Regions from separate parts of the Pseudomonas sp. NPDC087336 genome, predicted to be linked through region 3. Evidence: predicted binding sites of a transcription regulator. Region 3 holds the regulator's gene; each other region holds the start of a gene.
What was found. The regulator sigma-54, encoded in region 3, starts transcription at its own class of promoters, with help from an activator protein. The targets are predictions, from matches to a motif close to ANTGGCATNNANNTTGCTNT.
Positions count from the first base shown of each region.

Region 1: glnK (P-II family nitrogen regulator) is a predicted target of sigma-54. The motif match lies at 1,895-1,914, and genes of this name have one in related genera.
Region 2: ACIO0C_RS28280 (DNA translocase FtsK) is a predicted target of sigma-54. The motif match lies at 4,041-4,060, and genes of this name have one in related genera.
Region 4: ACIO0C_RS16920 (CmpA/NrtA family ABC transporter substrate-binding protein) is a predicted target of sigma-54. The motif match lies at 4,963-4,982, and genes of this name have one in related genera.

Region 1 covers NZ_JBIUYA010000001.1:131,058-138,605, reverse strand. Annotated here, with positions in the region: gene ACIO0C_RS00615 (ammonium transporter) at 1-1,313, opposite strand, end outside; gene glnK (P-II family nitrogen regulator) at 1,349-1,687, opposite strand; gene ACIO0C_RS00605 (accessory factor UbiK family protein) at 2,108-2,368, shown strand; partial or broken gene ACIO0C_RS00600 (magnesium chelatase domain-containing protein) at 2,618-2,743, shown strand; gene ACIO0C_RS00595 (YifB family Mg chelatase-like AAA ATPase) at 3,563-5,056, shown strand; gene ACIO0C_RS00590 (aldose 1-epimerase family protein) at 5,063-6,274, opposite strand; gene ACIO0C_RS00585 (SrfA family protein) at 6,541-7,548, shown strand, end outside.
Region 2 covers NZ_JBIUYA010000042.1:15,982-23,529, reverse strand. Annotated here, with positions in the region: gene ACIO0C_RS28290 (replication-associated recombination protein A) at 1-556, opposite strand, end outside; gene lolA (outer membrane lipoprotein chaperone LolA) at 705-1,328, opposite strand; gene ACIO0C_RS28280 (DNA translocase FtsK) at 1,397-3,838, opposite strand; gene trxB (thioredoxin-disulfide reductase) at 4,111-5,070, shown strand; gene aat (leucyl/phenylalanyl-tRNA--protein transferase) at 5,134-5,814, shown strand; gene ACIO0C_RS28265 (arginyltransferase) at 5,872-6,579, shown strand; gene infA (translation initiation factor IF-1) at 6,691-6,909, shown strand; gene clpA (ATP-dependent Clp protease ATP-binding subunit ClpA) at 7,048-7,548, opposite strand, start outside.
Region 3 covers NZ_JBIUYA010000014.1:87,239-94,786, forward strand. Annotated here, with positions in the region: gene ptsN (PTS IIA-like nitrogen regulatory protein PtsN) at 1-290, opposite strand, end outside; gene hpf (ribosome hibernation-promoting factor, HPF/YfiA family) at 303-611, opposite strand; gene ACIO0C_RS16090 (RNA polymerase factor sigma-54) at 687-2,180, opposite strand; gene lptB (LPS export ABC transporter ATP-binding protein) at 2,365-3,090, opposite strand; gene lptA (lipopolysaccharide transport periplasmic protein LptA) at 3,090-3,638, opposite strand; gene lptC (LPS export ABC transporter periplasmic protein LptC) at 3,625-4,197, opposite strand; gene ACIO0C_RS16110 (KdsC family phosphatase) at 4,206-4,730, opposite strand; gene ACIO0C_RS16115 (KpsF/GutQ family sugar-phosphate isomerase) at 4,730-5,704, opposite strand; gene ACIO0C_RS16120 (ATP-binding cassette domain-containing protein) at 5,980-6,789, shown strand; gene mlaE (lipid asymmetry maintenance ABC transporter permease subunit MlaE) at 6,789-7,548, shown strand, end outside.
Region 4 covers NZ_JBIUYA010000015.1:93,081-100,628, reverse strand. Annotated here, with positions in the region: gene ACIO0C_RS16940 (diguanylate cyclase) at 1-380, opposite strand, end outside; gene rlmKL (bifunctional 23S rRNA (guanine(2069)-N(7))-methyltransferase RlmK/23S rRNA (guanine(2445)-N(2))-methyltransferase RlmL) at 597-2,867, opposite strand; gene rmf (ribosome modulation factor) at 3,396-3,611, shown strand; gene ACIO0C_RS16925 (quinone-dependent dihydroorotate dehydrogenase) at 3,851-4,870, opposite strand; gene ACIO0C_RS16920 (CmpA/NrtA family ABC transporter substrate-binding protein) at 5,100-6,311, shown strand; gene ACIO0C_RS16915 (ANTAR domain-containing response regulator) at 6,327-6,902, shown strand; gene ACIO0C_RS16910 (nitrate/nitrite transporter) at 7,125-7,548, shown strand, end outside.

The DNA of each region.
Region 1 (7,548 bases), on a different contig from region 3:
TGAAGCGCCAGATCAATACCGACCGCTTCTTCTTCCTCGGTGATACGCAGGCCCATGACGGCGTCCAGGACCTTGAGGATGATGTAGGTGACGATCGCGGTGTAGATCACCGTGAAGCCCACGCCCTTGAGCTGAATCCAGACTTGCGCACCGATATCGGTGACAGTGCCGAAACCACCCAGGGCCGGTGCAGCGAACACACCGGTCAGGATCGCGCCGAGAATACCGCCGATACCGTGCACGCCGAAGGCGTCCAGGGAGTCGTCATAGCCGAGTTTGCGTTTCAGGGTGGTCGCGCAGAAGAAGCACACCACGCCTGCAGCCAGACCGATCACCAAAGCCCCCATCGGGCCTACGGTGCCAGCGGCCGGGGTAATGGCTACCAGGCCTGCAACCACACCCGAAGCGATGCCCAGTGCGCTTGGCTTGCCGTGGGTGACCCACTCGGCAAACATCCAGCCCAGAGCAGCGGCGGCGGTAGCGATCTGGGTAACCAGCATTGCCATGCCGGCAGTGCCGTTGGCCGCCGCAGCGGAACCGGCGTTGAAACCGAACCAGCCGACCCACAGCATGGCCGCGCCCATCAGGGTGTAACCCAGGTTGTGCGGCGCCATCGGCGTGGTCGGGAAGCCTTTGCGCTTGCCCAGCACCAGGCAGGCAACCAGACCAGCCACACCGGCATTGATGTGCACTACGGTGCCACCGGCGAAGTCCAGCACGCCCCAATCCCACATCAGGCCGCCGTTGCCGGACCAGACCATGTGCGCGATCGGTGCATACACCAGGGTGAACCAGATGCCCATGAAGATCAGCATCGCGGAGAATTTCATACGCTCGGCAAAAGCACCAACGATCAGCGCCGGAGTGATGATGGCGAACGTCATCTGGAAGGTGATGAACACCGCCTCAGGGAACAGCGCCGCAGGGCCGGTCAGGCTGGATGGCGTGACACCGGCGAGGAAGGCCTTGCCCATGCCACCGAAGAACGAGTTGAAGTTGACGACGCCCTGCTCCATGCCGGTGGTGTCGAACGCAATGCTGTAGCCATAAATGACCCACAGGACGCTGATCAGACCGGTAATGGCGAAGCACTGCATCATCACGGAAAGAATGTTTTTGGAGCGAACCATGCCGCCGTAGAACAGCGCGAGGCCGGGAATGGTCATGAACAGCACGAGGGCTGTCGAGGTCATCATCCAGGCGGTGTCGCCGGAGTTGAGGACTGGGGCCGCCACTTCGTCTGCCGCCATGGCCAGGCAGGGCATTACGAAGGACAACAGGGCTCCTAGCCCTGCGAATTTACGCAGAGTCATTTTGTTTTCTCCTGGGGCGTTGGGTTTGTGGCGGCTTAGATTGCGTCGGTATCGGTTTCGCCGGTACGGATGCGAATCGCCTGTTCCAGATTGACCACGAAGATCTTGCCGTCCCCGATCTTGCCGGTGTTGGCCGCCTTGGTTATCGCCTCGATAACCCGGTCGAGATCCTTGTCGTCAATGGCGACATCAATCTTCACCTTTGGCAGGAAATCGACCACGTACTCAGCGCCGCGATACAGCTCGGTGTGACCCTTCTGCCGACCGAAGCCTTTGACTTCAGTAACGGTAATGCCCTGCACGCCGATCTCGGACAACGACTCGCGCACGTCGTCCAGCTTGAACGGCTTGATGATGGCAGTGACTAGCTTCATGAAAACTCTCTCCCGAATTTGGTGGACTTGCCCCAGGAAAACAAACCCGTCTCAAGTCTAAGCGCAGTGCCTGGCTTTGTAACGCATCGTCGGCCTTACCTGCCCGTCCGACGCCAGCTAACCGCTCCTTGCGAAACACTCCCCGCGTTTCGCCTGGCGCACTGCATTCGTCACAGCGACTGCATCAGTGCATGGGTTACCAGCATCTAAGCAGAAAGCTTGCCATCTCCACAAAACACTTTAATTTCAAGCCTTTGCCAACAGATCGCGACCACTTCACAACAACACCCGACGTGTTACGCACAACAACGGTGCGCCACCGTCCGTCCCCATGCGCGAAAAGCGTGCATCCCTTGCCCACGGAATTGACTATAGACACTGCGTGATACACTGCCTGCCATTGCTACCAGGACATTTCCCATGCTCGCGCCCAAAGACTTCCTCGACGCCCTGACAGGCACCGCCTCCCGCCTCTTCAGCGGCGACACTCCACTGCCCAAAAGCGAAATCGAAAGCCAGTTCAAGGCGCTGTTGCAGAGCGGATTCAGCAAACTGGATCTGGTGAGCCGCGAAGAATTCGATAGCCAGATGGTGGTGTTGGCGCGCACGCGGGCACGGTTGGAGGCTCTTGAGGCGAAAGTAGCGGAGTTGGAAGCGAAGCTCACTCCACCTGCCGAGTAACACACCTATTACTCTGTGAAAAGCGATCCCCTGTGGGAGCGGGCTTGCCCGCGAATGGAGTCGCCTCGGTCTACCTGCCATCCCACACTGGACAGACCACCCCTGTAGATACCGCAAGGCCATCGACGCTCTTTCACCGACGTCCTTCAACTATCTCGGCACGGTCCTACAAAAAGCAGCTCTCCGGCCTGATTTATCAGTCCACACCAGTGCCTGTAGGCTTCTTGCCTGATAAGGGACAGCCAAGATATGCATCTGGCGTCGGGGGACCTACCCAAGGATGGCGGACGCTTCGATCCGGCGATCGCCCTTGGGATTCTCTCGGCAAGCGTGCAGGTGACGACGCTGACGCTCAATAATGTGCAGAGCTTGGGCTAACACGCGCCAACCCTTCGTTACAGCATTAACGCCTTCGCCTATTCGCGAGACTATCGAGGCCGTTTCATAGCGGCGACGGGGTAGCAGCTCTTCTGTCGAAAATGATAGTTCCTGGAGCGCAGATCTACTGCGAACTCAAAGAACAGCGAGGCGGAAACCGGATCGCAGTGTTGAGGACATCCATGGGAACACTGATCCTCGAGCCGAGACACGAGCGCGTAACAGGCTTTGGTTATTACATAGTGACTTGGTACCCGCAAAAGCGTGCGCATGGCACGTTGGTCGGGCAGATACCACGAACAGCACCAAATCAGAAATAAAAAAAAGGCGTCCAATGGACGCCTTTTCAGTATTTTTGAGGAGTAGTCGCAGCGATTCTTTAGCTCCCAGCCTTGCGACCTTGGGTTCAGAATCCGACAGGCTAGCCCGTCGTCACTACTTCAGAGAAACCAGCTTTCTCTGCTGCCAAAAATGCGGGGGGGCCTTTGCTGGTGCCCAGTCCCGACGAATGCGCAGTTGCAGTCCTCAAAAATGAGGATCCGTTAATGCCAGCCACTAGTCAACATTTTCAGTGTAAATCCTCCTTGAAAACGCCCCATTTCAGGGCTTACCAAGCCACCACATACTGCTGGAAACAGGAGGCGTCAAACAGGGAGAAGGCTCGAAGATAGAGTTGTAGTCGATTGTGGCGCCGGTCATAAACGAGTCGTTACATCCGGTGATATTTCACGTTATTTCATATCCTTTTTGTTTCGCGCCGTCCGACTACGCTGTTGAAACCGCAGGAAGCGGCCCCCGTCATCTCAAGGAACGACCATGTCCCTCTCCATCGTCCACAGCCGCGCCCAGATTGGCGTGGATGCCCCCGCTGTCACCGTTGAAGTCCATCTGGCCAATGGTTTGCCATCGCTGACCATGGTCGGCCTGCCCGAGGCAGCGGTGAAGGAAAGCAAGGACCGGGTGCGCAGCGCGATCATCAATTCGGGGCTGCAGTTTCCGCCACGGCGCATCACGCTGAATCTGGCGCCGGCGGATTTGCCCAAGGATGGCGGGCGCTTCGATCTGGCGATTGCGCTGGGGATTCTCTCGGCCAGCGTGCAAGTGCCGACGCTGACGCTCGATGATGTGGAGTGCCTTGGGGAGCTGGCGCTGTCAGGCGCGGTTCGGGCCGTGCGCGGTGTATTGCCCGCAGCATTGGCGGCGCGCAAGGCCGGGCGGTCGTTGGTGGTGCCGCGGGCCAATGCCGAGGAAGCGTGCCTGGCGTCGGGCTTGAAAGTGATTGCGGTGGACCATTTGCTGGAGGCGGTTGCGCATTTCAATGGGCATACGCCGATCGAGCCCTATGTCTCCAATGGTTTGCTCTACGCCAGCAAACCCTATCCCGATTTGAATGAAGTGCAGGGTCAGCAGGCAGCCAAACGGGCGCTGTTGATTGCCGCCGCAGGTGCGCACAACCTTCTGTTCAGCGGGCCGCCGGGAACCGGGAAAACGCTGTTGGCCAGTCGCCTGCCGGGGCTACTGCCGCCGCTGGCGGAAAGCGAAGCACTGGAGGTGGCGGCGATCCAATCGGTCACCAGTTGCGTACCGCTGAGCCATTGGCCGCATCGGCCGTTTCGCCAGCCCCACCACTCCGCCTCAGGGCCTGCGCTGGTGGGCGGCGGCTCGAAACCGCAGCCGGGCGAGATCACCCTCGCTCACCATGGCGTCTTGTTTCTGGACGAGCTTCCGGAGTTTGAACGCAGGGTGCTTGAGGTGTTAAGAGAGCCACTGGAGTCCGGGTATATCGTGATTTCCCGGGCGAAGGATCGCGTGCGGTTTCCAGCGCGGTTCCAGTTGGTGGCGGCGATGAATCCGTGCCCCTGTGGATATCTTGGCGAACCCACTGGGCGCTGCTCCTGCACACCTGACATGGTGCAACGATACCGCAACAAGCTGTCGGGCCCGCTGCTGGATCGGATCGACTTGCACCTGACCGTGGCACGGGAGGCCACGGCGCTGAATCCACCCGTGAAACCGGGAGAGGACAGCGCCAGCGCTGCATTGATAGTGGCCGAGGCACGCGAGCGCCAACAGAAGCGTCAGGGCTGTGCCAATGCCTTTCTCGATCTGCCGGGGCTGCGCAAGCACTGCAAGTTATCCACAGTAGATGAAAACTGGCTGGAAACCGCTTGTGAACGGCTCAATCTCTCCCTGCGTTCAGCCCATCGATTGCTCAAGGTCGCACGCACGCTGGCGGACCTTGAACAAGCCGACGGCATCAGACGCGAACATTTGGCCGAGGCGCTGCAATATCGGCCGACAACGCTCTAGCCAGCGTCACCCCTTGTTCAGATCGACCAACGGCGTCTGCCGCACCTCAGTCTCCCGCCCACCTTGAATCTCGCTCACCTGCTTCAAGGCCTTATCCACAGCCGCCTTATCCGCCAGCAAGCTGTAGCTGATGCGGAACTGCTTGTGTTCCTTCGGCCCGATTGTCGGTACCAGGTTCAGTGGCCGCTGATAACGGCGGTTGTAGGAAAAACTTGTTCCCGGCTCCAGCCCCGTGACATAGCCTTGGCCTTGGGTATCGGTGTTTTTCCACAGGGAGAAAACGGGCAATGTCTGAGTGTTGAAGCCGACCGAAACCCCCAGGCTGCCGGCCTTGTTATGCAACACGGTCAACGTAACACCCTTGGCATCGGCATACGGCACCACGTTGTAAACCGTCTCGTCGTAGTCCTTGGTCGGTGCGCGGTAGGTTTGCCAGTCCGACAGATCGCCTTTGGCTTTGTCGTTGAACGGTGAGACCTGTTTCACCGGTGCGGCGAAGCGGGCGCCCTGCTCCAGGAACGGCGTGCTGAAGTTGCTGTGATACAGCGCCTGGTATTCCTTCGGATAGTCACCGTTATTGGTCAGGGTGTCGTTGAGAGCGAACGTTACGCTGCCGGGTTCGGTGACCAGTTCGGTCGCCACGGAGAAGTCGACTTTCTTGAACGCCTGCTCTTTCAGTTCGCCGCGCAAGGTGATGGCGTACGGTGGTTTTTCATCGATGTGCAGGGTGACTTTGTTCGCAGGAATGTTGGCGGCCCGACCGTGCAGGGTCAGCAGTTCGCCGTTGTCGACGCCGGGGTGGCCGACCCATTCGTAGCCGCAGCGGGTGACCAGCTCATTGAAACCTTCCAGCCAACCCAGACCACCGCGACCATTGAGCTCGATGAAAGACGGATTGACCACCTCCTTGACCGGCGAATCCCAGCCCATGCGCACGCTACCGACCGAGGCCTGCAGCACGTTCATCCCGCGAGTCGGCACCACCGAGAGCTTCATCGTGCCGTTATCGATGTCGACGATGCTGGTGCCCTCTTGCCGACCGCCGTGCAAGGTTCGAAGTGTCACGGAGAAGGGTTGGTCGGTTTTCACACCGAGTTGCTGGCTGGTGATCTGCCAGTTTTGCGCGGCTTTGTCGCTGTCGAGCAGGACGTAATCCCAAGCCATGGCGTGGGAGGCGGACAGCGCACCAAGGACAACGAGGAGTTTGAGCGGGGACATGGGGAAAGCCTTTCTTGGAGTTGTGCATTTTTTATAGCGCTGATGAAACGATTCAGCAAGCTTAAAAAGTGCATCCCCCAGCCTTCCAGAGCCAATTAAAATTGACCTTATGCAACCTCCGCACGCTTACGTTAGTCTCATGAGGTTTGAACCTCCGGCAGCTTGACGGCGACACCATTATGGCATCATGGTCGCTTGCCAAATGCAGGAGCAGGTACAGGCACATTTGTCTGTCATTTTTGCGCAACGGATCGTATGGAGTTTGAATGCGCGGGGCACTATTACGCAGCGGTAAGAGCGGGTCATTCACTGCCCTCGGCGAAACAGGTCAACCGGTCTACCGGGCAGCCCTGCAATTGCGCGAAGCCATTCGCCGCAAGAATCCCGATCTGGTAGATCATTTGGCCATCCCTCAAAGTGATGAACTCGGCAACCAGATCGATTGGTACAGCGCCCTCGACGGTGATGTGATTCCGTGGAGCAGCGCGACCGAAGAAGAACGCGCCCCTGCCCGCCGCCAGCTTGAAGCGCTGAAGACCGCGCTCGAAGAATTGAGCCAGCGCTTCCTGGGTACTGACTCCGCCGAACAGCAACAAGGCGACAAAGCCGTGTTCGGTAAGCTACTCAAGCGCGTGATTCATTTCCCGGACGAAAATTTCGTCTACCTGGTGCAAGGCAAACCGGTGCTGACGTTCTGGGGTTTCGAGCATGCCGGTACCGGCAATAGCGATCCCCTGCACTGCCTCTATCAGGTCCCGCCCGCGTTCACGCTGCCACCCGTGGCCGAAGCGCCTGTTGTTGCGCCTGTCGTGCCAGTGGTTGCCCGTCCGTGGTGGCGTCGTTGGTGGTGGCTGTTGCTGCTGCCGCTCCTGCTGCTGCTTTTGTGGCTGTTGCTCGGCCTGCGAGGGTGCGTCCCGATTCCGTTGGTGGCGGTAGATTTGCTGCCTAAGGGCGTTGTACCGGTGGAAAAACAACTGGAAGAGCCACCACTGACCGGCAATGTCACGACGCTCAATGGCGTCCCGGTGACAGGCACCGTTGTAGGCTCCACCACTGGAACCGGCACCGCCGTGACCGGAACGCAGGGTGTGGAAACGCCGGCCGTCGAGGGTAACGAGGCTGACATGGCACCCGCCGACTTGACCAAAGACCCGGCCATAGACCCGGCAGCTGAAAACAAAACTGCGCCACCCGAAAACAAAACTGAGCCACCAGAAAACAAAACTGAGCCACCAGAAAACAAAACCGCGCCGCCGGATGTCACATCGCCCGAA
Region 2 (7,548 bases), on a different contig from region 3:
TGCGCTTGCCCAGGCCGCGCTCTTCGGTCAGCGCGCGGTGCACCAGTTTACGCAACGCGCTTTCGTCGAGGCTTTTGAGCACATAGACCCGCGCACGGGACAGCAAGGCGTTGTTGAGTTCGAAGGAGGGATTTTCCGTGGTCGCGCCGATGAAAATCAGCGTGCCGTCCTCGACATACGGCAGGAACGCATCCTGCTGGGACTTGTTGAAGCGGTGCACTTCATCAACGAACAGAATCGTCCGTCGACCGTACTGGGCCGCCTGCTGCTTGGCGATTTCCACCGCCTGACGGATTTCCTTCACCCCGGCGAGCACCGCCGACACCGTTTCGAAGTGCGCCTCCGAGACTTCCGCGAGCAACCGCGCCAGGGTGGTCTTGCCCACTCCGGGCGGCCCCCAGAAAATCATCGAATGCAGGGCACCCTGCTCCAGCGCTTCGCGCAAGGGCTTGCCGCGAGCGAGCACGTGTTCCTGACCGACATACTCGTCCAGGTTGGTCGCGCGCAGGCGGGCGGCCAATGGTTGAGCGATCGGGGTGCTGCGAAACAGGTCCATGGTTACGGGTGAAACCTCACGTGGTTCTAACTCCTGTAGGAGCGAGCTTGCTCGCGATTAACTCAAGGACAAAGCGTAAAGCCAGGATGCACGCGTTATCGTTAACGTCCATCGCGAGCAAGCTCGCTCCTACACCAGGTTCTGCGTTTTACTCCTGGATCACGTCCGCACCCTTGGGAATGTCGAACTTGAATTTGGAGGCCGGGATCGGCTCGTTGGCCTTCACCCCGGTGAACAGGATATTGGTGCGCTGGCCGACACTGTCAATCAGCTGCATGTCATTGACCAGGCCATTGCGGAACGACAGGCGCAGGCTGTCGAACAGGGTGTCCTTGGTTTTCGGCTTCAAGGTGAAGTCGATCACGCCACCGGCTTCCTTGGCGCTGATGTCGAAGCTCTGGCTGATCTTCGACACGTCACCGGACAGCAGCAGCGCTGGCGTCTGGGTCAGGCGCTGATCGAGGTTCTTGATGGTGACCTGCTCCAGGTCCGGGTCCCACAGGGTGACTTTTTTACCATCGGAGACCATGGTCTGCTCGGCAGGTGCATCGGTGTGCCAATAGAACAGGCCCGGACGCTGCAGCGACATCTGGCCGGCGGTTTCCTGCAACTGGGTACCGGTGCCATCCAGGGTCAGCTGGGAGAAACGCGCGGTCAGGGTCTGGGATTTTTCCAGCAATTGGGTCAGGCGTGCCACGTCCTTGTCATCGGCGTGGGCCGAAAGCGTGCTCAAAGCCAGTACCGGCAGCAACAGCATGCGGATCAGACGCATGGGAGTCCTCATAACATTCGTGGGAGTGCGGGCGGCGCCTGAGGGCGCCGCCCCTTTTCAGTATCGGGTCAGTCGCGTACCGGGCCAGGGGCCAGAACTTCACGCGAACCGTTGGTATTCATGGACGTCACGACCCCGGCCATTTCCATGGCCTCGATCATGCGTGCGGCGCGGTTGTAGCCGATCTTCAGCTTGCGCTGAACCGCGGAGATGGACGCACGACGGCTTTCCAGGACGAACTGCACCGCTTCGTCATACAGCGCGTCGGCCTCTGGATCGTCGCCATCGCCGCCACCGCTGCTGCCTTCAAAGCCGCTGCCGGCCTCTTCGACACCGTTGAGGATGTCGTCGTTGTATTCCGGCGCACCGCGCAGTTTCCAAGCCTCGACCACGCGGTGAACCTCATCGTCGGACACGAACGCGCCGTGAACCCGGATCGGCAGGCTGGTACCCGGCGGCATGTACAACATGTCACCGTGACCCAGCAGTTGCTCGGCACCGCCCTGGTCGATGATGGTCCGCGAGTCGATCTTGCTCGACACCTGGAACGCCATACGGGTCGGGATGTTGGCCTTGATCAGACCGGTGATCACGTCCACCGACGGACGCTGGGTCGCGAGAATCAGGTGGATGCCCGCCGCCCGCGCCTTCTGGGCGATACGGGCGATCAGTTCTTCAACCTTCTTGCCGACGATCATCATCATGTCGGCGAATTCGTCGACAACCACCACGATGGTCGGCAGCTTCTGCAGCAATGGCGCTTCGTCGTGGATGCTTTCGCGCTTGTACAACGGATCGCTCAACGGCTCGCCAGCGTCTTGCGCTTCCTTGACCTTGGCGTTGAAGCCGGACAGGTTACGCACCCCCATCTTCGCCATCAGCTTGTAGCGCCGCTCCATCTCGGCGACGCTCCAGCGCAAGGCGTTGGCGGCGTCCTTCATGTCGGTGACCACTGGGCACAGCAGGTGCGGAATGCCTTCGTAGATCGACAGTTCGAGCATTTTCGGGTCGATCATGATCAGCTTGGCGTCATCCGGGCCGGACTTGAACAGGATCGACAGGATCATCGCGTTCACCCCCACCGACTTACCGGAACCGGTGGTACCGGCCACCAGCAGGTGCGGCATCTTCGCCAGGTCAGTGATCACCGGCTTGCCGCCAATGTCATGGCCCAGGGCCAGGGTGACCGGCGACTTGAAGTTGTCGTACTCGGGGGTCGACAGCACTTCGGAGAAGCGCACGATCTGCCGGTCTTCGTTGGGAATCTCGATACCGACCGTGGTCTTGCCCGGAATCACTTCCACCACACGTACGCTGGTCACGGCCAGGGAACGCGCCAGGTCTTTCGCCAGGTTGGAGATACGGCTGACCTTGACCCCGGCCGCTGGCTGGATCTCGTAACGGGTAATCACCGGACCCGGGTGAATCGAATCCACGGTCACTTCGACGCCGAATTCCTTGAGCTTGATTTCCAGCAAGTGGCCGACGGCCGCCAGGGATTCGGGCGAGTAATTGAGTTGTTTCTTTTCCGCCGGGTCGAGAATCGAGATCGGTGGCAAGGTGCCTTCCACGGCGCTGTCGACGAACAACGGCGCCTGTTTTTCTTTTTCCACGCGCTTGCTCGGCGCTGGCGGCTTGGGTGGCGCCGGGGCGATCACCGGTGGCACCTGCTTCTCGCGCTCGGACATGTGCTTGCTCAGGGCCTGCTCGCGCTCGATCAGGCGTTCCTTGACCTTGGCCTGTTCACGCTTGTCGGTGACGGTCGGCGCGACCACCTCGTGCACGCGCTCATCGACTTCACGCAGCTGCGCCACCAGTTGCTTGCGCTCGGTACGGGCCGCCCACCAGCGATTGGCGGCGCCCTGGAACAACTCGAACAGATCGAGGGTGATCTTGCCGGTAACGTCCATCACCTTGAACCATGACAGGTCCGTGAACACCGTGAGACCGAACAGGAACAAGGCGATGAACAGCAGCGTGCTGCCCTGGATGTTCAGCGCGTTCTTCGCCAGGTCGCCAAGGCTCTCGCCCAGCGCCCCGCCGGCGCCGGCCGGCAGACCGGTCGCGGCATGGAAATGGATGTGCGCCAGCGCGGCGCCGGACAACACCAGGAACACCAGGCCGATCAGGCGCCAGGAAAACAACCAGCCGCTCCACTCCCACGGCTCGTGGCGTTGGCGGAAGATCTGATAGGCCTTGATCGCCAGCAACAGCGGGAAGATATAGGCAAAGTAACCCAGCACCATGAACAGGATATCGGCGCTGTAGGAGCCCGCCGGGCCGCCGAAGTTCTGAACGTCGTCGATCTTGCTGTTATGACTCCAGCCCGGATCGTCCTTGCCATAGGTCAGCAAGGCCATCATCAGGAACAGGCACAACGCACCGATGGCGATCAATGCACCTTCCTTGAGGCGGTAGTGCAGGTGTTGACGCCAGAGTGGAACGACTGTTTTGGGTGCTGCGGTGGATTTCTTCAAAACCTGTTTTTCCTGCGCCAACGGCGCGTCCATCTGTTGAATGACTATAAAACTGCCCAATCCAGGCAGGTAAAAAAGTTAACAGGTGTAACCGGGACTACTTTTAACACTGCGCATCGGTTTTCATAAACACGAAACGCGATGCCTATTTTGTTACAAACACTGTTACAGCCAGGCATTGTACGGGTTTGTACGTGCGATGCCATGCTGGCAACTCTTGGGTGTAGCATAGTCAACAGCACATTACGTGCGACTCAATTTGAGCACGCATTCTCTTTTGTGACAAAGGCTTATGAGGTGTTTTTATGAGTGTAGCGAAGCATTCCCGCCTGATCATCCTCGGTTCCGGCCCCGCGGGTTACAGCGCAGCCGTGTATGCCGCTCGCGCCAACCTCAAGCCTGTTGTCATTACCGGCATACAGGCAGGTGGCCAGCTCACCACCACCGTGGAAGTCGATAACTGGCCAGGCGATGTCGAAGGCCTGACCGGCCCGGTCCTGATGGAGCGCATGCAAAAACACGCCGAGCGCTTTGCCACCGAGATTGTTTACGACCATATCCATACCGCCAAGTTGCAACAGCGCCCCTTCGAACTCATCGGTGACAGCGGCACTTACACTTGCGACGCACTGATTATCGCCACTGGCGCCTCGGCACAGTACCTGGGCCTGCCCTCGGAAGAGGCATTTGCCGGCAAAGGGGTTTCAGCCTGCGCGACTTGCGACGGCTTCTTCTATCGCAACCAGGTGGTCGCGGTGGTGGGCGGTGGCAATACCGCCGTTGAAGAAGCGCTCTACCTGTCGAACATTGCCAGCGAAGTCCATCTGATCCACCGTCGCGACAAATTGCGTTCGGAAAAGATTCTTCAGGACAAACTCTTTGAAAAAGCCGCCAAGGGCAATATTCGCCTGCACTGGAACCAGAATCTGGACGAGGTGCTGGGCGACGCCAGCGGCGTGACCGGCGCACGCCTGCGCGACAGCCATAGCGGTGCAATCACCGAGCTTGCGCTGACCGGCGTGTTCATCGCCATCGGTCACAAGCCCAATACCGACCTGTTCACCGGTCAACTGGAAATGCGTGACGGCTATCTGCTGGTCAACGGTGGCAGCGAAGGCAATGCTACGGCCACCGCCATCGAAGGCGTGTTTGCCGCGGGTGACGTCGCCGATCACGTCTATCGCCAGGCGGTCACCTCCGCCGGCGCCGGCTGCATGGCCGCCCTGGACGCGGAAAAATACCTCGACGACATTCCCGCCGTTTGACGGCACACTTCACGGCGGGCCCGACGCCCGCCATCGCCCTCCCCTTCTGTAAGCCCTGACGCCATGCTGACCTGGTTACAACGCAACACCCTGACGTTCCCGGCCCTGGAAAAGGCCATGCGCGATCCCAATGGATTGCTGGCGGCCGGTGGCGACCTGTCCGCCGATCGACTGATCCAGGCCTACCGCCATGGCTGTTTCCCCTGGTTTTCCGAAGGCCAGCCGATTCTCTGGTGGTCGCCGGACCCTCGCACCGTGCTGTTTCCCGATGAACTGCACGTGTCCCGCAGCCTGAACAAACTGCTGCGCCAACAACGCTACCAGGTGACCTTCGACCAGGACTTTGCCGCGGTCATCCGCGCCTGCGCCGCTCCCCGGGAATATGCGGACGGCACCTGGATCACCGAAGCCATGCAGGATGCCTATATCGAACTGCACAAACGCGGCCATGCACATTCGGTGGAGGTCTGGGACCAGGATGAACTGGTGGGCGGGCTGTATGGCCTGGCGATGGGCCAGCTGTTTTTCGGCGAATCCATGTTCAGCCTGGCCGACAACGCCTCGAAATTTGGCTTTGCCACACTGGTGCGACATCTGAAAGACTCGGGTTTCGTACTCATCGACTGCCAGATGCCCACCGATCATTTGCACAGCCTGGGTGCGCGGGCCATTGCGCGCCGTGAGTTTGCCGACTACCTGGCGCGGCATCTGGACCAACCCAATCGCGCAACCTGGGTTTGCTGAGCGACTTTTGCGTGTGTGGCTTACACTTAATCCAAAGCACTATCCCGAGGGTTGATCATGACCGAGTTGGCGCGCTTGAAGTTTTATGCCACTCAACCCCACTCCTGCAGCTATCTGCCCGAGGAGCAGGCCACGACCCTGTTTCTCGACCCTAGCCAGCCCATGGATGTGCACGTGTATGCAGATCTGTCTGAAATGGGTTTTCGGCGCAGCGGCGACCATCTGTACCGCCCGCATTGCCAGAATTGCAATGCGTGCGTACCGGCGCGCATTCCTGTAGGGCAATTCACACCCAATCGTCAGCAGAAACGCATTTTCAAGCGCAACGCCGACTTGCAGGTGCGCCCCGCCAAGCCAGGCTTCAGCGAAGAATATTTCGACCTTTATCAGCGCTACATCGAAGAACGCCATGCCGATGGCGACATGTACCCACCCAGCCGCGATCAGTTTTCCACCTTCCTGGTCCGCGACCTGCCTTTTTCGCGGTTCTACGAATTTCGCCTTGAGGGTCGACTGCTGGCCATCGCCGTCACCGATCTTCTGCCGAACGGTCTGTCGGCGGTCTACACCTTCTATGAGCCTGCCGAAGAGCGCCGCAGCCTGGGGCGCTACGCCATCCTCTGGCAAATCGCCGAAGCCCGGCGGCTGGGGCTGGACGCGGTTTACCTGGGCTACTGGATCAAGAACTGCAAAAAAATGAGCTACAAGACGCAGTATCGCCCCATCGAACTGTTGATAAACCAGCGCTGGGTCGTTCTGAACTAGAGCAAGCCCTAAACCCCTTGGCTTAAACACCACTTTTCGGGCACAATGCACGCCGCTTTTGCCTGGCGCAGTTGCACCGGGCCATTCATTGGACACCGAGGGCTTTACTGCATGTCGAAAGAAGACAGCTTCGAAATGGAAGGCACTGTCGTCGACACCCTGCCCAACACCATGTTTCGTGTGGAGTTGGAAAATGGGCACGTCGTAACCGCGCATATTTCCGGCAAGATGCGCAAGAACTACATTCGTATTCTTACCGGTGACAAAGTGCGCGTCGAGCTGACGCCCTATGACTTGAGCAAAGGGCGCATCACTTACCGCGCTCGCTAATCAGGTCAATACAAGACGCCCGGCTTATGCCGGGCGTTTTTGTTTGCCTGCGACGCCGATCGTTCCCACGCTCTGCGCGGGAACGATCAAGACAACAAAAAGGCGCCTCTCGGCGCCTTTTTGTTTTGCTTGCGAACGTCAGGCCATTTCAGCCGTAGTCTCGAACTCGAAGGTCAGCTCGCCATCCTTGATGTCGATGTGCACCACACCGCCATGTTCGGCCAGTTCGCCAAAGAGGATCTCCTCCGCCAGTGGACGCTTGATCTTGTCCTGGATGAGTCGCGCCATGGGACGCGCGCCCATCGCCGAGTCGTAACCACCGGCCGCCAGCCAGCTGCGGGCGGCATCGGTGACTTCCAGCAAGACACGTTTGTCTTCCAGCTGCGCCTGAAGTTCGGTAAGGAACTTGTCCACCACGCTCTTGATGACCTCATGACTGAGGCGACCAAACTGGATGATGGTGTCCAGACGGTTGCGGAACTCTGGGGTGAAGCTCTTCTTGATCACTTCCATCGCATCGGACGAGTGGTCCTGATGGGTGAAACCGATCGAAGCACGGGCTGCGGTTTCGGCACCGGCGTTGGTCGTCATGATGACGATCACGTTACGGAAGTCGGCCTTGCGCCCATTGTTATCGGT
Region 3 (7,548 bases):
GGGGCGCCGTCGATGGCGTCGAAATCGATGGGGGCATCCAAGTGCATCAAGGCGCTGATGGGTGCGTTGCAGCCCTTCAGGCGACAGTGGGGAATGGCGATGCCGTTGCCAAAACCGGTCGAGCCCAGTTTTTCACGGGCAATCAAAGCCTCGAAGACATCTTGCATCTCCAGATCCGGCACTTCGCGATGGATAAGGTTGGCAATTTGCTCGAGGGCTTTCTTTTTACTGCCGCCCGGCACGTTCACCAGGGAACGGCCGGGGGTCAGGATGCTTTCAAGTCGGATCATGGGTTGGGAGTGTTAACGACCCGTAGCGCCCTGGAGGAGGCTCTGGGTCTTTTCCTTATGCTTTTTGAGTTGTTTATCCAGCTTGTCGGTCAATGCGTCGATCGCCGCGTACATGTCGGTATGTTCCGCGTTGGCGACCACTTCATTGCCGGGAATATGCAGCGTGGCTTCGATTTTCTGCTTCAGCTTTTCGACCGTCATCGTGACCTGCACGTTAGTGATCTTGTCGAAATGTCGCTCCAATCGTTCGAGTTTTTCGCCGATGTAGGAGCGAAGAGGTTCGGTCACTTCCAGTTGGTGTCCACTGATGTTGACTTGCATACAGCTTCTCCTTCGTTGCCAGTGCATAAAGCGGCAGATCCAGATGATCTGCCACTGGAACGCTGTGGCGTGGCCCTACATCAACCGCTTGCGTTCGCTCGAAGGCGCGATCCCCAGGGATTCGCGGTACTTGGCGACGGTGCGGCGGGCCACCTGAATGCCTTGTGCCTCCAGTAAACCAGCGATCTTGCTGTCACTCAACGGCTTTTTCTGATTTTCCGCAGCTACCAGTTTTTTGATGATCGCGCGAATCGCCGTGGACGAGCATTCTCCGCCTTCGGAGGTGCTGACGTGGCTGGAGAAAAAGTATTTCAGTTCATAGATTCCCCGAGGGGTATGCATGAATTTCTGCGTGGTGACCCGTGAAATCGTCGACTCGTGCATGCCGACTGCTTCGGCGATGTCATGCAGGACCAATGGTTTCATCGCCTCGTCGCCGTACTCCAGGAAGCCGCGCTGATGCTCGACGATCTGCGTGGCCACTTTCATCAGGGTTTCGTTGCGGCTTTGCAGGCTCTTGATGAACCAGCGGGCTTCCTGCAGCTGATTGCGCATGAAGGTGTTGTCGGCGCTGGTGTCGGCACGGCGAACGAACCCTGCATACTGGGCGTTGACCCGCAGGCGAGGCACCGACTCCTGGTTGAGCTCCACCAGCCAGCGTTCGTTGTCCTTGCGCACGATCACGTCGGGAACCACGTATTCGGCTTCGGTCGACTCGATTTGCGAGCCCGGGCGCGGGTTGAGGCTCTGGACCAGTTCGATGACCTGGCGCAGTTCATCTTCCTTGAGCTTCATGCGGCGCATCAGCTGGCTGTAGTCGCGGCTACCGAGCAAGTCGATGTAGTCGGTGACCAGGCGCTTGGCTTCGGCCAGCCAAGGTGTCTTGGCGGTTAGCTGGCGCAATTGCAGCAGCAGGCATTCGCCCAGGTTGCGCGCACCGATACCGGCGGGTTCGAATTGCTGGATGCGGTGCAGGACGGCTTCGATTTCGTCCAGTTCGATGTCCAGTTCCGGATCGAAGGCTTCGAGGATTTCCTCCAGCGTCTCGTCCAGATAACCCTGGTTGTTGATGCAGTCGATCAGGGTCACGGCGATCAGGCGATCGGTGTCGGACATCGGTGCCAGGTTCAATTGCCACAACAGGTGGCTTTGCAGGCTCTCGCCGGCCGATGTGCGGGTGGTGAAATCCCACTCGTCGTCATCGTTGCTCGGCAGGCTGCTGGCACTGGTCTGGTAGACGTCTTCCCAGGCGGTGTCGACAGGCAGTTCATTGGGGATGCGCTCGTTCCAGTCGCCTTCCTCGATGTTATCGACGGTCGGGGCGCTTTCCTGGTATGAGGGTTCCTGGGTGTCGGTACTGGGCTGGTGTTCGGCGTTGTCGGCCAGTGGGTCGGAATTATCGAAGTCGTCGCCTTCTTCCTGGCGCTCGAGCATCGGATTGGACTCCAGGGCCTCCTGGATTTCCTGTTGCAGGTCCAGGGTCGACAATTGGAGCAGGCGGATGGCCTGTTGCAGCTGCGGTGTCATCGTCAGCTGCTGGCCCATTCTCAAGACTAGCGATGGTTTCATGGCAGGGGCTTAACACCTTATTCGCCGGCGCACATGCGCCATCCACTACAGGGCGCCGGAGCGCCAAACTTAAGCAAATTATATGCCCGAAACTGCGGCGTTTGCCTAGAGCGCTGTAACAATAAAAAAAGATTGATTTTTTATTGCGGCAAGCGCTCGGCCGACCCGCCGGACACCGCGATGCTTACAGGCGGAATTCATGCCCCAGGTACACTTCCTTCACCAGGTCATTGGCCAGGATGGTTTCAGCGTCGCCTTCGGCGATCAGTTGGCCATCGTTGACAATATAGGCGGTTTCGCAGATATCCAGGGTTTCACGGACGTTGTGGTCGGTGATCAGCACGCCGATCCCCTTCGCCTTGAGGTGGTGGATGATCTGCTTGATGTCGCCTACCGAGATCGGGTCCACGCCGGCGAATGGTTCGTCGAGCAGGATGAATTTCGGGTTGGTGGCCAGTGCCCGGGCGATTTCCACGCGGCGGCGCTCGCCACCTGACAGGCTCATGCCGAGGCTGTCGCGGATGTGGCTGATGTGGAACTCCTGCAGCAGGCTTTCCAGTTCCTTGCGGCGACCGGCCTTGTCGAGTTCCTTGCGGGTCTCGAGGATGGCCATGATGTTGTCGGCCACCGACAGTTTGCGGAAGATCGATGCTTCCTGCGGCAGATAACCGATACCCGCCTTGGCGCGACCGTGCATCGGCTGGTGACTGACGTCGAGGTCATCGATCAGCACGCGGCCCTGATCGGCCTGTACCAGGCCGACGATCATGTAGAAGCAGGTGGTCTTGCCGGCGCCGTTGGGGCCGAGCAGGCCGACGATCTGGCCGCTGTCGATGGACAGGCTGACGTCACGCACGACCTGGCGGCTCTTGTAGCTCTTGGCCAGATGCTGAGCTTTCAGAGTTGCCATTACTGCGCCTTTTGCTCGTCGGTTTTCTTTTTCGGCTGGATCACCATGTCTATGCGCGGACGCGACTCGGTCACCTTGCTGCCCGTGGCGCGACCGGCGCTGGCCAGTTTTTTCTCGGTGTCATAGACGATCTTCTCGCCCTGGGTGGTGTTGTTGTCCTTGTCGACGACCTTGGCCTTGTCGATCAGCACGACGCGGTTTTGCGTGGCGTGGTACTGGATGGTTACGCCCCAGCCTTGCACAGGCTTGGCGTCGCCTGCCGTTTGCAGTTGCTCGAAATAGGCCAGGTTGCCCACCGAGGTCACTACGTCGATGTCGCCATTGGGGGCGCGGGTCATGGTCACCTTGTTGCCGGTCACCTTCATCGAGCCCTGGGTGATGATCACATCGCCCGTATAGGTGGCTACGCCGTTCTTGTCGTCCAGTTGGGCATCGTCGGCCTGAATGCGGATTGGCTGCTGCTGATCGTCCGGCAGAGCCCAGGCGCTCACGCTTCCCAGTGCTGCGCCCAGACTGAGCAAAATAGGGAGGGTTTTAACGAGCCTCATACTGTCCTCTTACGTTCGATAGCAGGTGTATCCTGCTTTCTTTCAAATACGCCTTCATGCCCTTGCCGGTCGATACACCGCCAGCGCCGTCGATTCTAACGTCTTGCTCGGTCTGCGCATATTGCTGCTGCGGAAACACGGTCATGCGGGTGGTGGTGATCAGCGTCCTGCGGTTTTTCTCGTCGAAACGGGTAATGCGCACCGAATCGATCAGTTCGACCTGTGTGCCGTCCGGATTGACTTCGCCTTTTTCGCTCTGCACGTGCCACGGGAACTCGGTGCCGCGGAACATGTTCAGGTCGGGATTGGTCAGCAGCGTCACTTCGGTGGCTTTGAGGTGCTCGACCTTGTCCGACGTCATCTCGTATTGCAGCCTGCCGTCCGGCAGGAACTGCACGCTGTGGGCGTTGGTGGCGTAATAGTCGATCGCGCTCTCATCGACGTGCACTACCGGCTTGTCGAGAAAGCGTTCCGGGCTGATGTTCCAGTAGCCGACCGCGGCGAAAATCGCCGTGATGCTACCGAACAGCATAATGTTGCGAATCTTTTTACTTGGCATGATCTGGCTCACAGGTACGCGGCGTTGGCCTCATCGAGGCGGCCTTGGGCGCGCAGGATCAATTCGCAGAATTCACGTGCGGCACCTTCGCCACCGCGGGCTTGGGTGGTGCCGTGGGCGTGCTCGCGCACGAAACTGGCGGCGTTGGCCACCGCCATGCCCAGACCGACGCGGCGGATCACCGGCAGGTCCGGCAAATCGTCACCGAGATAGGCAACCTGCTCATAGCTTAGGCCGAGTTGCGCAAGAAGCTCGTCGAGTACCACCAGTTTGTCTTCGCGCCCCTGATACAGGTGGGGAATGCCGAGGTTCTTCGCGCGTCGTTCGACCACCGGGGTTTTGCGGCCGCTGATGATGGCGGTTTGCACGCCGGCCGCCATCAGCATCTTGATGCCCTGGCCGTCGAGGGTGTTGAACGTCTTGAATTCGCTGCCGTCTTCGAGGAAGTACAGACGCCCGTCGGTCAGGACGCCGTCGACATCGAACACCGCCAGTTTGATCTGTTGGCCGCGTTGCAGCAGGTCCGTGCTCATTACATTACTCCCGCACGCAGCAAGTCGTGCATGTTCAGGGCACCGACCGGGCGATCTTCGCTGTCGACCACGACCAGCGCGTTGATTTTGTGATCTTCCATTATTTTCAGGGCCTCGGCGGCGAGCATTTCGGCGCGGGCGGTCTTGCCATGGGTGGTCATGACCTGGTCGATAGTGGCGCTGTGGATATCGATGCTGCGGTCCAGCGCGCGACGCAAGTCACCGTCGGTGAAGATCCCGGCCAGCTTGCCGTCGACCTCGAGTACCACGGTCATGCCCAGGCCCTTGCGGGTCATTTCCATCAGCGCATCCTTGAGCAGGGTGCCGCGCTGTACTTGCGGCAGCTCTTGCCCGGCGTGCATGACGTTTTCCACTTTCAGCAGCAGGCGTCGGCCCAGTGCGCCGCCCGGGTGGGAAAAGGCGAAATCCTCGGCGGTAAAACCGCGAGCTTCCAGCAACGCGACGGCCAACGCATCGCCCATGACCAGCGCGGCGGTCGTCGACGAGGTGGGCGCCAGGTTCAGCGGGCAGGCCTCATGCTCGACCTGCACATTCAGGTTGACCTCGGCCGCCTTGGCGAGTGGCGAGTCGGGCTTGCCGGTCATGCTGATCAGCTGGATGCCCAGGCGCTTGATCAGCGGCAGCAGGGTGACGATTTCATTGGTTGAGCCGGAGTTCGACAGCGCCAGGATGATGTCGTCGCGGGTGATCATGCCCATGTCGCCATGGCTGGCTTCGGCAGGGTGCACGAAAAAGGCCGTGGTGCCGGTACTGGCCAGGGTGGCGGCGATCTTGTTGCCGATGTGCCCCGATTTGCCCATGCCGACCACGACCACGCGGCCTTTGCTGGCCAGAATCATTTCGCAGGCGCGCACGAAATCGGCGTCGATACGGGGCAGCAAGCTTTTTACGGCTTCCAGTTCGAGGCGGATGGTGCGCTGTGCTGACTTGATCAGGTCGCTGGATTGGCTCATTTCGAAAATATATAGCCTGGTGAAAAGGCGGCGATTATAGCCGGTATGGTTGAAACCCTCACGCAAGTTCGTTGCCCATTGTCATTCCTTGTAACCGAATCCCCTCTAGATGGAGCTTCCTGGCTGTCATGCTGCTGAACATGGCCCGGCATTGGCCTTGGGCGCGTGACGCTTGCAGTGATATAGTTCGCCGCCAGTTCGGCCCGCCCGGGAAGTATGTGCTTTTGTCAGGAAGCCAGGCGTCCGAGTGTGAGGCTGCATCGCAAGGAGTTTAGATGAGTGCCGATAACGCCTACGCGGTCGAGCTGAAGGGACTGACCTTCAAGCGCGGTACGCGCAGCATTTTCAATAACATTGATATCCGTATCCCGCGCGGCAAGGTCACCGGCATCATGGGACCTTCCGGGTGTGGCAAGACCACGCTGTTGCGCTTGATGGGCGCGCAGTTGCGGCCTGCCAGTGGCGAAGTCTGGGTCAATGGTCAGAACCTGCCGACGTTGTCGCGCAGTGATCTGTTCGATGCACGCAAGCACATGGGTGTGCTGTTTCAGAGTGGCGCACTGTTTACCGACCTCGATGTCTTCGAGAACGTCGCCTTTCCGTTGCGCGTTCATACCGGGCTGCCCGAAGAAATGATCCGCGACATCGTCCTGCTCAAATTGCAGGCCGTGGGGTTGCGGGGCGCCATCGACCTGATGCCCGACGAACTGTCCGGCGGCATGAAGCGTCGCGTCGCGCTGGCGCGGGCGATTGCGCTCGATCCGCAAATTCTCATGTACGACGAGCCCTTTGTCGGCCAGGACCCCATCGCCATGGGGGTGCTGGTGCGCCTGATCCGCTTGCTCAACGATGCGCTGGGCATTACCAGTATCGTGGTTTCCCATGACCTGGCCGAAACCGCCAGTATTGCCGACTACATCTATGTGGTGGGCGACGGGCAGGTGTTGGGGCAGGGCACACCGGACGAACTGATGAATTCGGACGAGCCGCGTATCCGTCAATTCATGACAGGCGACCCCGATGGTCCGGTCGCCTATCACTTTCCAGCGACGGATTACCGCGCAGATCTTCTGGGGAAGCGTTGATGCGCAAGATTTCACTGTTGGAAAGGGTGCGCCGGTTCGGCCACGCAGGCATCGACGTGCTGGCGGTGTTCGGGCGCTCTTCGATTTTTCTGTTTCACGCTCTGCTGGGGCGCGGTGGTATCGGTGGCGGGTTTGGCTTGCTGATCAAGCAACTGCATTCGGTGGGTGTGATGTCCCTGGTGATCATCGTGGTCTCCGGGATATTCATCGGCATGGTGCTGGCGCTCCAGGGCTTCAATATCCTGTCCAGCTACGGTTCGGAGCAGGCGGTGGGGCAGATGGTGGCGCTGACGCTGCTGCGTGAGTTGGGGCCGGTGGTCACGGCATTGCTGTTCGCCGGGCGTGCCGGGTCGGCATTGACGGCGGAAATCGGCAACATGAAGTCCACCGAACAGCTCTCCAGCCTGGAAATGATCGGGGTGGACCCGCTCAAGTACATCATTGCCCCGCGCCTGTGGGCCGGCTTCATTTCCTTACCGGTGCTGGCAATGATTTTCAGCGTGGTGGGTATCTGGGGCGGCTCCTGGGTGGCCGTCGACTGGCTGGGTGTGTATGAAGGTTCCTACTGGTCGAACATGCAGAACAGCGTGACCTTTGCCGACGATGTGCTCAACGGCATCATCAAAAGCCTGGTCTTCGCCTTCGTCGTGACCTGGATCGCCGTATTCCAAGGCTATGACTGCGAGCCCACTTCAGAGGGGATCAGTCGTGCCACTACCAAGACCGTGGTGTATGCCTCTTTGGCTGTGCTCGGCCTGG
Region 4 (7,548 bases), on a different contig from region 3:
CGCGCCCGGCGCTCGAAGGCTGGCCGCTGGTCGCGGCTGACCCGTTTGGCGAACGAATACGCCTGGGTCCGGTGCAACAGGGGTTGGGTGTAGCCGTCGAATTCCGCGCGCGAGACCGTATCGGAGTTGGCAAAGAACCGGCGCAGGCCATCGAGGCGCTGCTCCTGATCCTGGAAACGTTCTTCGATTCGGCTGTAGCGTTCGCTGGCCAGCAACTGGAAGCGCTGGCGCAATTGATGTTGAAACAGGTCCAGCGTCGACCAGGCGAGCAATGCCGTGAGAATCCCGCCGACGAGCAAGACCATGAGCGCAACCAGCCCGGCCGGGACATCTTCGCTGATAAAACCCAGGATCTTGGGGCGCACGGCGTGCAACGACATAGACGCAACTCAAAACGCCATGTGCGGGAAAGCCCATTGGCCGTGGGTTGAGTTATAGCTATTAGCCACTAATTTGACCAGTGATGCGGGACCAACATCATCTGGTGCGCCTCCCCCCTGTAGGAGCGAGGCTTGCCGGCGAAGAACGATGACGCGGTATGGCAGGTACACCGCAGCGCCTGGTTCGCCGGCAAGCCTGGCTCCTACAGAGATCTATCAGCGAGCTGTTATTTTCCACGCGCGATGGATCTTCGCGTTACGGGAAAAATCCGCATCGATGGTCTGGGCGGTGATCTCCTCGATCGCGTAGCGTTCGCTGAGGTTGGGCTCGAGCTCGAACTTGCGGAAGTTGTTGGAGAAGTACAACACTCCGCCCGGTGCCAGCCGCGCCATGGCCAGGTCGATCAGTTGCACCTGGTCACGTTGCACGTCGAAGACGCCTTCCATGCGCTTGGAGTTGGAGAACGTCGGCGGGTCGATGAAGATCAGGTCGTACTCTTCACGGCAGGCGTCCAGCCAGACCATCACATCGCTCTGCTCCAGGCGGTTCTTGTCGGAGAAACCGTTCAGCGACAAGTTGCGGCGCGCCCAGTCCAGGTAGGTTTTCGACAGGTCGACACTGGTGGTACTGCGCGCGCCGCCCTTGGCCGCGTGGACACTGGCGGTGGCGGTGTAGCAATACAGGTTGAGGAAGCGCTTGCCGGCGGCCTCTTTCTGGATGCGCATGCGCATCGGCCGGTGGTCGAGGAACAACCCGGTGTCGAGGTAATCGGTGAGGTTGACCAGCAGTTTCACGCCGCCTTCGTTGACCTCGACGAACTTGCCCTGGGCCGCCTGGCGCTCGTACTGCTTGGTACCGCTCTGACGCTCGCGACGCTTGACCACCACCCGGTTCTTGTCGATGTTCAGGGCCTGCGGGATCGCCGCCAGGGCATCGAACATACGCGCCGAAGCCTTCTGCGGATCGATGGATTTCGGTGCGGCGTATTCCTGGACGTGGACCCAATCCTGGTACAGGTCGATGGCCATGGAGTATTCCGGCATGTCGGCATCGTAGACACGATAGCAATCGATGCCTTCGCGCTTGACCCACTTGCCCAGCGCCTTGAGGTTTTTCTGCAGGCGGTTGGCAAACATCTGCCCGCCTTCACTCAGACGCGGCTGCTCGATCACCGGTGCCGGTGCTGGCGTCGGTTTGATCGGGTTGCCGTTCTTGTTGTACTGGCGCTCTTGCGGCTCGTTCGGCGCCTGTTCGTAGGCCGCCTCTTCACGCTCGGCCTGACGCTGCTCCGGGGTACGACGCTCGCCGGTGACGAATTGATCCGGCAACACCTTGATCAGCAACAGCTTGCACGGCAAGGCGCCGTTCCAGAACGAATACTGCTTGTGGCTGCGGATACCCATGCGCTTGCCCAGGTCCGGGGCGCCGGTAAACACCGCGGCTTCCCAGTTGAGGCAAGCCTGACGCAGACGTTCGCCAAGGTTCTGGTAGAGGTAGAGCAGGCTCGCCTCGTCGCCCAGACGCTCGCCGTACGGTGGGTTGCAGATCACCAGGCCTTTCTGGTTCTGGTCCGGACGCGGCTCGAAGGTCGCGACTTCGCCCTGGTAGATCTTGATCCACTCGCTCAGGCCGGCACGTTCGACGTTGTTGCGGCCCGGTTGAATCAGCCGTGGATCAGCTTCGTAACCGCGAATCCACAAGGGTGGCTTGGCCAGGCCGGCCGCTGCACGCTCACTGGCCTCTTCATGCAATTTTTTCCACAGCACCGGTACGTGACCGAGCCAGGCGGTGAAACCCCATTGCTCGCGGCGCAGGTTCGGCGCGATATCGGCAGCGATCATCGCCGCTTCGACCAGGAAGGTGCCGACACCGCACATCGGGTCAGCCAGGGCGCCGCCTTCAGCCGCGATACGTGGCCAGCCAGAGCGGATCAGGATCGCCGCCGCCAGGTTTTCCTTCAGCGGCGCCGCGCCTTGCTGCAGGCGATAGCCGCGCTGGTGCAGGCTATGGCCGGACAGGTCGAGGGAGAGGATCGCTTCACCGCGATCCAGGCGCAGGTGGATGCGCAGGTCCGGGTTGAGCTTGTCGATGGACGGACGGTCGCCCTGCGGGGTGCGCAGTTTGTCGACGATGGCGTCCTTGACCTTCAAGGCGCCGAAGTGGGTGTTGTCGATGCCCGAGCCGTGACCGCTGAATTCAACGGCCAGGGTGCCGTCATTGAGCATGTGGTCTTGCCACTCGATGTCCAGCACACCGTGGTAGAGGTCTTCGGCGTCTTTCATCGGGAAACGCTTGAGTACCAGCAGCACCCGGTTGGCCAGGCGCGACCACAGGCACAGGCGATAAGCGGTTTCCATGGTGGCCATGCCACGCACGGCAGAAGTGTGCTCACGCGCTTCCTCAAGGCCAAGCCCGACGGCTTCCTCGATGAGCAGGCCTTCAAGGCCTTTAGGGCAAGTGAGGAAGAGTTCGAAACGATCGGACATGAGAATTCGGTGCCTTTGCTGAGTGGACCGGCAACGCATTGCCGACCCCGTTTTCAATCAGGCGCTTTTCTCGAAGAGCGCCCGCGTGGCACGAAGGTGTGCCGTTCCACCCTTGCTGCCCGGGTTAAATGAGCTTAGATGCAAGGACAGATAAAAAAGTTGATGCAACAAAATGACATAAGTCGACCCTTCGTCGAATAGTCCGTCCCGGCAACAGGAGGCATTCTCAGCAAAGGATTAACCTGATCATCCAACGCAGGGCCGATCATACCGGGGTTTGATCAATAAATACGCCACAAACATCATGTTACTTAGTGCCATAGCACATTAATAGTTACGTCCTTATGACAAAACGATCATTCCCTCGATGTGACGCATTGGTTAGAACTCAATACAGGTTGGCGCCGCAATGACGCCAACACCTTGGCTCGTCACGCCGGCAACGAGCCCCCAACGGCAGAGTTTTTCTGCCAGACCTCGATTGAGGTCGACGCGATACCTACAGTCAACAAGTGAGGGCAACACCCTATGAGAAGACTTAAGCGTGATCCGTTGGAAAGAGCATTTTTGCGCGGATATCAATATGGCGTTGGTGGCAAATCCCGTGAGCTTTGCCCATTTACTCTACCGTCGGTACGCCAAGCCTGGATTAACGGCTGGCGCGAAGGACGCGGCGACAACTGGGACGGTATGACCGGCACTGCGGGAATCCACAGACTCAACGAACTTCACGCCGTCGGCTAACAACACAGGGCACACACTCCGACACACAATCTGATTTTGTAGCGAATTAACCACGCACGTCCCATCCGGACGGCGGGCTGCGGCCCAAGGGCTCCTTTGAAAGGGGCCCTTTTTTATGCCTGCTCGCAATGCCCTTGTAGGAGCGAGCTTGCTCGCGATGGACGTGAACGATAACGCGTTAAACCAATGCCGAGTGGCGCCTATGGTTTTTTCGCGAGCAAGCTCGCTCCTGCAAGGGATCAGCGCAGGGCCGCGATGGCGTCTACCGACTCGCGAATCAGCGCCGGGCCCTTGTAGATGAAGCCCGAATAGATCTGCACCAGGCTCGCGCCCGCGCTGATTTTCTCCGCCGCGTGCCGGCCCTCGGTGATGCCGCCGGCTGCGATGATTGGCAAGCGACCGCCCAGCTCCGAGGCCAGCACCTTCACGGTGTGGGTGCTCTTGTCACGTACCGGTGCGCCGGACAGACCGCCCGCCTCGTCACCATGCTCCATGCCTTCCACACCCACGCGGCTCAGGGTGGTGTTGGTGGCGATGACCGCATCCATTCCGGTTTCGATCAGCGCTTGTGCAACCTGTGCGGTTTCTTCGTCGCTCATGTCCGGCGCGATCTTGATCGCCAGCGGCACGTGCCTGCCGTGACGCAGCGCCAGTTCGGCGCGACGCGTGGCGAGGTCAGCCAGCAGCTGCTTGAGCGAGTCACCGAATTGCAGGCTGCGCAGGCCCGGAGTATTGGGCGAGCTGACGTTGACCGTCACATAGCTGGCGTGGGCGTAGACCTTGTCCAGGCAGATCAGGTAGTCGTCGACCGCACGCTCGACCGGAGTATCGAAGTTCTTGCCGATATTGATGCCCAGCACGCCCTTGTACTTGGCGGCCGCCACGCGGGCCAGCAGGTGATCGACCCCGAGGTTGTTGAAGCCCATGCGGTTGATGATCGCCTCGGCCTCCGGCAAGCGGAACAACCGGGGTTTCGGATTGCCCGGTTGCGCACGCGGGGTGATGGTGCCGATTTCGACAAAACCAAAACCCAGTTGCGCAAAGCCGTCGATGGCCGCGCCATTCTTGTCCAGGCCGGCCGCCAGGCCCACCGGGTTCGGGAAGTCCAGGCCCATGACATTAACCGGCAGTTTTGCCGGGGCCTTGCACAGCAAACCGTTGAGCCCCAGACGCCCGCCCGCGCCGATCAGGTCCAGGGACAGATCGTGGGAGGTTTCCGGGGAAAGTTTGAACAACAGTTGACGGGCCAGGGTGTACATGGGCGGGTTTGACTCGATTGGCGGCGAAATGAGGCGGCGATTATACCCGCGCATCGGGGTCGCAAGCGAGGCGCGCGACAAAAACAGCGGGCGATGGCATATGCCTTGCACCGGCACAGGTATCAGCACGCAGGCCAACGACGGAATGCGTGCCAGGACAATGGCGTCGTCAGCCGCCCCTGCTCACACGGGGTCCGGGACGACGTTTTTTTTGGAAGGTGCGAAATCGATGAACGAACCCTCAACCAATCCCCTGGCCTGGGTCAATGGCAGCGATGCCCCGGAAAAGACCGAAATCAACCTCGGCTTCATGGCCCTGAGCGACTGTGCTTCGGTGGTGGTCGCCGCCACCCAGGGCTTCGCCCAGCCCTACGGACTGACCTTGAACCTCAAGCGCCAGTCGTCCTGGGCCAACCTGCGGGACAAACTGGTGAGCGGCGAACTCGACGCCGCCCATAGCCTCTACGGCTTGATCTACGCCGTGCACCTGGGCATCGGCGGCGTGGCCCCCACCGACATGGCGGTGCTCATGGGCCTGAACCAGAACGGCCAGAGCATCAACCTCTCCCACGGTTTGCAGGCCATCGGCGTGACCAGTCCTGAAGCACTGGACCGTCACGTGCACCAAACTCGCCCAAAACTGACCTTTGCCCAGACCTTTCCCACCGGCACCCATGCCATGTGGTTGTACTACTGGTTGGCGAGCCAGGGCATTCATCCGTTGCACGACGTCGACAGCGTCGTGGTGCCGCCGCCGCAAATGGTGGCGCACCTGCAAGCCGGGCGTATCGACGGCTTCTGCGTAGGCGAGCCCTGGGCCGACAGCGCGGTGAAGCAGGACCTCGGTTTTACCCTGGCCACCTCCCAGGCCATCTGGCCAGACCACCCGGAAAAAATCCTCGGCTGTACGCGCGCCTTCGTCGAGCAATACCCCAACACCGCCCGAGCTTTGGTGATGGCGATCCTCGAAGCCAGCCGTTTCATCGATGAAAGCGTCGAGAATCGCCGCAGTACCGCGCAATTGCTCAGTGCACCGCAGTACCTCGATGCGCCGTTGTCGTGTATCGAACCACGGCTGCTGGGCGACTATGCCGACGGCCTGGGCAACGAATGGCAAGATCCGCACGCGCTGCGCTTCCATGGGCAAGGGACGGTCAACTTGCCCTACCTGTCCGACGGCATGTGGTTCATGACTCAGTTTCGTCGCTGGGGCCTGTTACGCGACGACCCCGATTACCTCGCCGTAGCTCGTCAGGTGCAGCAACTAGACTTATACCGTGAGGCCGCCAGCGCCGTCGGTGTCGCCGCCCCGGGCAATGAAATGCGCAGCAGCCAGCTGATCGACGGCAAGGTCTGGGATGGTGCGGACCCGTCCGGTTATGCCCGCAGCTTCAAGCTGCACGCCATGAGCGACAGCTCGCCACTTCTCGCCAGCCGCTGACAGGAGACTGCAAACATGCTGCGTATCCTGCTGATCAACGACACTGCGAAAAAAGTCGGACGCCTGAAAGCCGCCCTGACCGAGGCCGGCTTCGAGGTCATCGACGAATCCGGGCTGACCATTGACTTGCCCGAACGCGTCGAAACGGTGCGCCCGGATGTGATCCTGATCGATACCGAGTCACCGAGCCGCGATGTCATGGAGCAAGTGGTGCTGGTCAGCCGCGACCAGCCACGGCCGATTGTGATGTTTACCGACGAACACGACCCCGATGTGATGCGCCAGGCGATCAAGTCCGGGGTCAGTGCCTACATCGTCGAGGGCATTCACGCACAGCGCCTGCAACCGATTCTCGACGTGGCCATGGCGCGCTTCGAAAGCGACCAGGCCCTGCGCGCCCAGCTGCACGCCCGTGACCAGCAACTGGCCGAGCGCAAGCGCATCGAGCTGGCCAAGGGGCTGCTGATGAAGATGAAGGACTGCAACGAAGAAGAGGCCTACACCCTGATGCGTCGCCAGGCGATGAGCCGCCAGCAGAAGCTGATCCAGGTGGCGGAACAGATCATTGCCATGAGTGAGTTGCTTGGCTGAAGGACGCCTTCGCGGGCAAGCCTCGCTCCTACAGGCGAATGGCGCAACTCGGGTCCCGACTGTTGGCACAGATCTGGCTATGTAATCCCTACAGGTAACCAACGGCGGTTGCCCCACCTACGACAAAGACGTCGCTAACCTCATTTGCCCCATGGCGAATCAGGTGGCGGCGTTTTTTTTGTTTTGGCTCCCGTTCGAGACTCCTATCAGCTGAGGTGCGCGATGAATTCAAGCTTCTGGAAATCCGGCCATACCCCGACACTGTTCGCAGCTTTCCTCTATTTCGACCTGAGTTTCATGGTGTGGTACCTGCTCGGCCCGCTGGCCGTACAGATCGCTGGCGACCTGCACCTGACCACGCAACAACGCGGACTGGTGGTGGCCACGCCGATTCTGGCCGGGGCGGTACTGCGCTTCGTGATGGGGATGCTGGCTGATCGCCTGTCACCCAAGACTGCCGGCCTGATTGGCCAGGTGATCGTGATCTGTGCATTGTTCGGCGCCTGGAAACTCGGCATCCATACCTACGAGCAAGCCTTGCTGCTGGGGCTGTTCCTCGGCATGGCCGGCGCCTCCTTCGCCGTTGCCCTGCCCCTGGCATCGCAGTGGTATCCGCCACAGCACCAAGGCAAGGCAATGGGCATCG